Regions from separate parts of the Pseudomonas sp. MAFF 730105 genome, predicted to be linked through region 2. Evidence: predicted binding sites of a transcription regulator. Region 2 holds the regulator's gene; each other region holds the start of a gene.
What was found. Region 2 encodes sigma-54, which starts transcription at its own class of promoters, with help from an activator protein. Its sites were predicted from a motif close to ANTGGCATNNANNTTGCTNT; they were not measured.
Positions count from the first base shown of each region.

Region 1: a site for sigma-54 is predicted at 1,288-1,307, ahead of PCOSP_RS08425 (flagellar hook-length control protein FliK). Genes of this name have one in related genera too.
Region 3: a site for sigma-54 is predicted at 1,384-1,403, ahead of flgB (flagellar basal body rod protein FlgB). Genes of this name have one in related genera too.

Region 1 is NZ_AP018438.1:1,889,847-1,892,112, forward strand. It holds gene PCOSP_RS08415 (ATP-binding SpoIIE family protein phosphatase) at 1-877, shown strand, start outside; gene PCOSP_RS08420 (Hpt domain-containing protein) at 909-1,253, shown strand; gene PCOSP_RS08425 (flagellar hook-length control protein FliK) at 1,356-2,266, shown strand, end outside.
Region 2 is NZ_AP018438.1:1,017,556-1,019,821, forward strand. It holds gene ptsN (PTS IIA-like nitrogen regulatory protein PtsN) at 1-131, opposite strand, end outside; gene hpf (ribosome hibernation-promoting factor, HPF/YfiA family) at 144-452, opposite strand; gene PCOSP_RS04325 (RNA polymerase factor sigma-54) at 529-2,025, opposite strand; gene lptB (LPS export ABC transporter ATP-binding protein) at 2,242-2,266, opposite strand, start outside.
Region 3 is NZ_AP018438.1:5,083,543-5,085,808, forward strand. It holds gene flgD (flagellar hook assembly protein FlgD) at 1-473, opposite strand, end outside; gene flgC (flagellar basal body rod protein FlgC) at 489-932, opposite strand; gene flgB (flagellar basal body rod protein FlgB) at 936-1,343, opposite strand; gene cheR (protein-glutamate O-methyltransferase CheR) at 1,725-2,266, opposite strand, start outside.

The sequences.
Region 1 (2,266 bases), 870 kb from region 2:
CGGGTACTTGCATGACGGTCTCACGGGCGTGCGTACGCCGCTGCCAGCACGACACTTGCCCTTGGGTGTGCTCACGCCTCAACTATTCGATGATCGTACCGAAGTGCATCCCATGGCGGTGGGTGACCGGGTGTTCCTGTTGTCCGACGGTGTGATCGACACCAGCGATGACGATGACCAGTTGTTCGGTGTGGAGCGCTTGCAACAGGTGTTTGCCGCCAACCGCGAGCCCGATTGTCTTTTCGAAGATATCCAGCAGGCCCTGCGGGACTTTCGCGGGGAGGCCCGCGACGATTTCAGCATGGTCGAAGTGCGGATGGTCGCGCCGACGCAACTCAACCCGCCGCCACCTGTCTATTCCGATAGCGGCCAGTCCAGCCCGCTGGACTGGTCGGTGAGTTTCGAGTTTCGGGCCCAGACGCTCAAGCGCTTCAACCCGATGCCGTACCTGCTGCAATTGCTGCTTGAAGTGCATGGGCTCAGGGCTCAGAGTGGCGCGCTTTACAGCGTACTTTCGGAGCTCTATTCCAATGCCCTGGAGCATGGGGTACTGGGGCTCGATTCGAGCATCAAGCGCGACGCGTCGGGCTTTGCGCGCTATTACATGGAGCGCAGCACCCGGCTGGATGAACTGGATGCCGGTCACATTCGGGTACACTTGCATGTCACGCCTCACGGCGATGGTGGTCGCCTGGTGATCGAGGTCGAAGACAGCGGTGAGGGCTTCGATGTCGCCCGTGTCATGGCTCGGCCGCTGGACCGTGATCGGTTGTCGGGACGTGGTGTTAGCCTGGTGCGTCAGTTGAGTCACCAGGCCTGTTGGTCAGACGATGGTCGTAGTGTCCGCGTGGAGTTTTTCTGGGAGGCTCTGGCATAATCCGCGCCACTCTTGATCAGGGAGCGAACAAGTGAACGAGATTCATCTGGACCGCGACGTGCTCAGCACGTTGAAAGAAGTCATGGAGGAGGGGTATCTGGAGCTGCTGGATACGTTTCTCAACGACTCCGAAGCGCGCCTGCGTGTGCTGCATGAGGCCCGCGACGCCGAAAAACTGAGCGCCACCGCCCACAGCTTCAAAGGCAGCAGCAGCAACATGGGGGCCATCCGCCTGGCCGAACTGTGCGGTGAGCTGGAACAGCGTGCCAAACAGCCCTCCCTGGGTGGCATCGAGAAACTGGTCAGCGAAATCGACAGCGAATTTGCCCATGTCCGAAATCTTTGCAGGGAAGAGCGCGAAGGCTTTCACTGCTGAGTGTTGACCTGCCAGGCATCGCCTCTTTCCAGACGTTGGCCCGCCCCTTGCATTGTCCAGTCTCGACTGTACCTATGATTTCAGTGCAGCGGAGACCTTTTTATGCCCGTTACGCCCAATACACTGCTTCAGGCCACTACCCAGGCCAAGCCGCAGACCGCCGTCAATCCGCCGGCAGCGGCTCCGGACCTTGGTAATAGAGCCTCCAGCTTCGCGCAGGTCTTCGCCCAGCAAGCCCCTGTCAAATCCTCGTCGGCCCCTGAGCCTGCGATGAAGCCGGTGCGCGACAAGACGCCCGACAGCAGCGTCAAAAAGGACGCCAGCGATGAAACGGCTGCCGCCCCGGAGCCGACCGTTGCCGATAGCGGCAAACCCTTGCCCGCCGACAAGCCGGTCAAGGCCGATGACACGGCAGACAAGGACGCCGATGCCGACAGCGAAACCGAGACCCCGGTAGCGGACGCGACCCCTGCCGATCCTGTCGTCGACCCGATGGTGCCGCCGGACGCGGCTGTGCCTGCGGTTCAAGTCGATGTGGCGCCCACCCCTGTGGTGGACCCCGCGACTGTTCCGCAAGTAGTCGCTGCGGTGGCGACCCCGGTCGTGCCACTGGCACCGGTAGCCCAGGCCGCGCCGCCGGCGGATCCGAAGTTCGACCCCGAGGCCGATCCGCTCGACGCCATGCCGGCGTTGCGACTGGCGATGGAGCAGGGCGGCCACGTTTCCGCCACCAGCCAGGCCAAGACCACTGCCCCGGTTCCGCTCGACGGTGAGCCGACCTCGGCCCAGACGTTCGCCGCCGGCATGGCGAGCATGCTCACCGTGCAAGCCGACCAGAACAGTACCGGCCCTGGCAGCCAGGGTGGGGAAAAGGCATTCAGTGGTCTGATCGGCGAGGGGCTCAAGGATCTGGGCGCGGCTTCCAGTGACACCCGCGTGGATGATTTCGCCAACCGCCTGGCGGCCCTCACCCAGGCCGCTACGCCCAAGACCGCCAATGCGGTGCCGGTCAA
Region 2 (2,266 bases):
TCCTGCATTTCCAGATCCGGCACTTCGCGGTGGATCAGGTTGGCAATTTGTTCGAGGGCTTTCTTTTTACTGCCGCCCGGCGCGTTCACCATGGAACGGCCGGGGGTCAGGATGGTTTCTAGTCGGATCATGGATTGGGGGGATTAACGACCGGTAGCGCCCTGGAGGAGGCTTTGGGTCTTTTCCTTATGCTTTTTGAGTTGGCGATCCAGCTTGTCGGTCAGCAGGTCAATCGCGGCATACATGTCTGTGTGCTCCGCATTGGCAACCACCTCTCCGCCGGGAATATGCAACGTGGCTTCGATTTTCTGCAGCAGCTTCTCGACGTTCATCGTGACCTGCACATTGGTGATCTTGTCGAAATGCCTTTCCAATCGGTCGAGTTTTTCGCCGATGTAGGTACGCAGGGGTTCGGTCACTTCCAGTTGGTGTCCACTGATGTTGACTTGCATACAGCTTCTCCTTCGTTGCCAGTGCATAAAGCGGCAGGCAGAAATGCCTGCCACTGGAACGCTGTGGCGTGGCCTGTTACATCAACCGCTTGCGTTCGCTCGAAGGCGCGATCCCGAGGGATTCGCGATACTTGGCGACGGTACGGCGGGCCACCTGAATGCCTTGTGCCTCCAGTAAACCAGCGATCTTGCTGTCACTCAACGGCTTTTTCTGATTTTCCGCAGCCACCAGTTTCTTGATGATCGCGCGGATGGCTGTGGACGAGCATTCGCCGCCTTCGGAGGTGCTGACGTGGCTGGAGAAAAAATATTTCAATTCGTAGATACCCCGTGGGGTATGCATGAATTTCTGCGTGGTCACCCGGGAAATTGTCGATTCGTGCATGCCCACCGCCTCGGCGATGTCGTGCAGGACCAACGGCTTCATCGCTTCGTCGCCGTAGTCCAGGAAGCCGCGTTGATGCTCGACGATCTGGGTTGCAACCTTCATCAGGGTTTCGTTGCGGCTCTGCAGGCTCTTGATGAACCAGCGGGCTTCCTGCAACTGGTTGCGCATGAAGGTGTTGTCGGCGCTGGTATCGGCGCGTCTTACAAAGCCAGCGTACTGGGCGTTGACCCGTAGCTTGGGGACCGATTCCTGGTTCAGCTCCACCAGCCAGCGATCGTTGTGCTTGCGCACGATCACATCGGGAACCACGTATTCGGGCTCGGTGGCCTCGATCTGTGAGCCCGGGCGTGGGTTGAGGCTCTGGACCAGTTCGATCACCTGGCGCAGCTCATCTTCCTTGAGCTTCATGCGCCGCATCAGCTGGCTGTAGTCGCGGCCGCCCAGCAGGTCGATATAGTCGGTGACCAGTCGCTTGGCCTCGGCCAGCCACGGTGTCTTGGCGGGTAACTGGCGCAGTTGCAGCAGCAGGCACTCACCCAGGTTGCGGGCGCCGATGCCGGCCGGTTCGAATTGTTGGATCCGATGCAGGACAGCTTCGATCTCGTCCAGCTCGATGTCCAGCTCCGGATCGAAAGCTTCGAGAATTTCTTCGAGGGTCTCGTCCAGGTAGCCCTGATTGTTGATGCAGTCGATCAGGGTCACGGCGATCAGGCGATCGGTGTCGGACATCGGCGCGAGGTTCAGTTGCCACAGCAGGTGGCTTTGCAGGCTTTCGCCGGCAGAGGTGCGGGTGGTGAAGTCCCACTCGTCATCATCGCTGCTTGGCAGGCTGCTGGCGCTGGTCTGGTAGACGTCCTCCCAGGCCGTGTCCACGGGCAGGTCGTTGGGGATGCGTTCGTTCCACTCGCCATCCTCGAGGTTATCCACCGTCGGGGCGGCTTCCTCCTGGTAGGACGGCTCCTGGATCTCGGTATTGGATTTTTGCTCGACGTTGTCGGCCAGCGGATCAGTGTTGTCGAAGTCGTCGCCTTCTTCCTGGCGTTCGAGCATCGGATTGGATTCCAGGGCCTCCTGGATTTCCTGTTGCAGGTCCAGGGTCGACAATTGGAGCAGGCGGATGGCCTGTTGCAGCTGCGGTGTCATCGTCAGCTGCTGGCCCATTCTCAAGACTAGCGATGGTTTCATGGCAGGGGCTTAACACCTTATTCGCCGGCGCACATGCGCCATCCACTACAAGGGCGCCGAAGCGCCAAACCTTAAGCAAATTATATGCCTGAAACTGAAGTGTTTGCCTAGAGGGAGTACTCAATTAGTTTCCCGATGAGGGGATTCATTGAGCCTCTCCCGAGGCGCTGCCTGGTAAAACCGACGGCGCCGGAACAGTTGCCAGACACTTCGCGCTTACAGGCGGAACTCATGGCCCAGA
Region 3 (2,266 bases), 2.6 Mb from region 2:
AAGTCGATGGTGCGAACCGTCTTGCCATCCTTGTCCACGATCTTGACCGCGACGGACGATACCGCCGAGGGCACCACCACCGTGCCGTTGAGGCTCTTGGAGGTGTCGACCACCGCCTTGTCGCCAGGGGCAATGACTGAACGCCCCACCAGCGACGAGGCCTGCAAGGCCTGGGACGAGTTGTAGTTGCTGGCCAACCCGCTCACGGTATCGTTGAGGGTGGTGATGCCTTCCAGGCTGCTGAACTGGGCCAGCTGGGCAACGAACTCACCGTTGTCCTGCGGCGACAACGGGTCCTGGTTTTTCAGCTGGGTGACGAGCAGTTGCAGGAACGCATCCTTGCCCAGCTCCTTCTTGCCGGTCGCCGCACCTGTCAGCGAGCCCAGGCCGTCGGTGGTGGTGTTGGTCTTGACCGAGGAGTTGGCCAGAATCTCGTTGAGGCTCAAACCGCTGGTGGTGTTGGTAACGCTCATGTGACTCGCCCCTTATCACTGACCCAGGGTCAGGACCTTCTGCATCATGGTTTTGGCGGTGTTCATCATTTCGGCGTTGGTCTGGAACGAACGACTGGCGGAAATCATGTCGGCCATTTCTTCGACGACGTTGACGTTCGGGTAATAGACATAGCCCTTGGCGTCGGCAGCCGGATGGTTCGGCTCATAGCGCGCTTCGAGGTTGCTCTGGTCTTCGACCACGCCCATTACCTGCACGCCCTGCCCGGCCGCGTCCTGCTCCTGGAACAGCGAGCCGCTGCCATTCGACTGGCCACCTTGAAACATGGTGGCGAACACCGGGTGACGGGCGCGGTAGGTCTGGTCGATGCTCGACGAAACGGTCTCGGCGTTGGCGATGTTACTGGCGACAGTGTTCAGGCGAGTGGTCTGGGCACTCATGGCACTGCCGGCGATGTTGAATACGCTCGCAATCGACATGACTTACTCTCCGCGCAGGGCCGAGATCAGCCCTTTGAATTTGCTGTTGAGCAGGGTGAAGCTGGCCTGGAAGTTCACGGAGTTCTCCGCGTAGTTGGACTGTTCCAGTTGAGCGTCCACGGTGTTCTGGTCGATCGAAGGCTGCATCGGCGTGCGATACATCAGCGACTCGTCGCCGTTGCCCAAGCCTTCGGCCTCGATATGACGGCTGTTGGTCATGTTCAGGGCGAAGGAGCCGTTCTTGGTTTTCTCATTCTGCTCGGCGAGCACTTTGGAGAAGTCCAGGTCCCGCGCCTTGTAGTTCGGGGTGTCGGCGTTGGCGATGTTGTTGGCCAGAACTTCGGCACGCTGGGCGCGGAAGCTCAGGGCCTGTTCGTGGATACCGAGCGCTTTATCGAAGCTGATGCTCATGTCGGAAACCTTTGGGTGACCAGAATGTACGTACATGGACTTAGCAAGCGTCGTGCCACTTTCCAAAACCCCATAAACCGGGGCTTTGCGGGCATGGGCAAGGCGGCAATGCCAGAAAAGCGGCAACCGTTTTCCGCCGGCTGCCGCTTTTCTGCCGCTTTTTGAGTGACACTGGCAATTACAGTGGGACCGAGCTTTCGTGGGAGCCGAGCTTGCTCGCGATGAACGATGACGCGGTCGGGAGTTGAAACCGTGTTGCCTGCATCGCGAGCAAGCTCGGCCCCCACAGAAGCTCGCTCCACAGAGTGAGCGAAGCACTAATCAGCAGGCAAAAAAAACGGGAGCCTGTAGGGGCTCCCGCTTTTTGACGACCCGACTGCATCACTTCGCCTGGTAGATGATCCCCGGACTGCACTGGATCATCTGGTAATGATCCGGCAAGCCGTTCAGTGCTTCAGAGGCGCCTAGGAACAGGTAGCCGCCGGGCTTCAGAGTGCCGTGGATGCGCAACAGGATGTCCTTCTTCACTTCGGCGGAGAAGTAGATCAGCACGTTGCGGCAGAACACGATGTCGAACTTGCCCAGGCTGGCGTAGCTGTCCAGCAGGTTGAACGAGCGGAACTCCACCCGGCTCTTGATCGGTGCCTTGACCACCCAGCGCCCCGGCCCTTTCGGATCGAAGTAGCGTTGCAGGCGATCGGGCGACAGGCCGCGGCCGATAGCCAGGCTGTCGTACTCACCGGTCTTGCAGTTGTTGAGCATGGTTCCGGACAGGTCCGTGGCGACGATCTGCACGCCCCCCTTCAACTGGCCGATATTGGTCCGCTCGAACTCGTCGATGGACATCGACAGCGAATACGGTTCCTGACCCGACGAACAGGCGGCCGACCAGATCCGCAGGCGCTGGCCCGGACTGGCCTTGA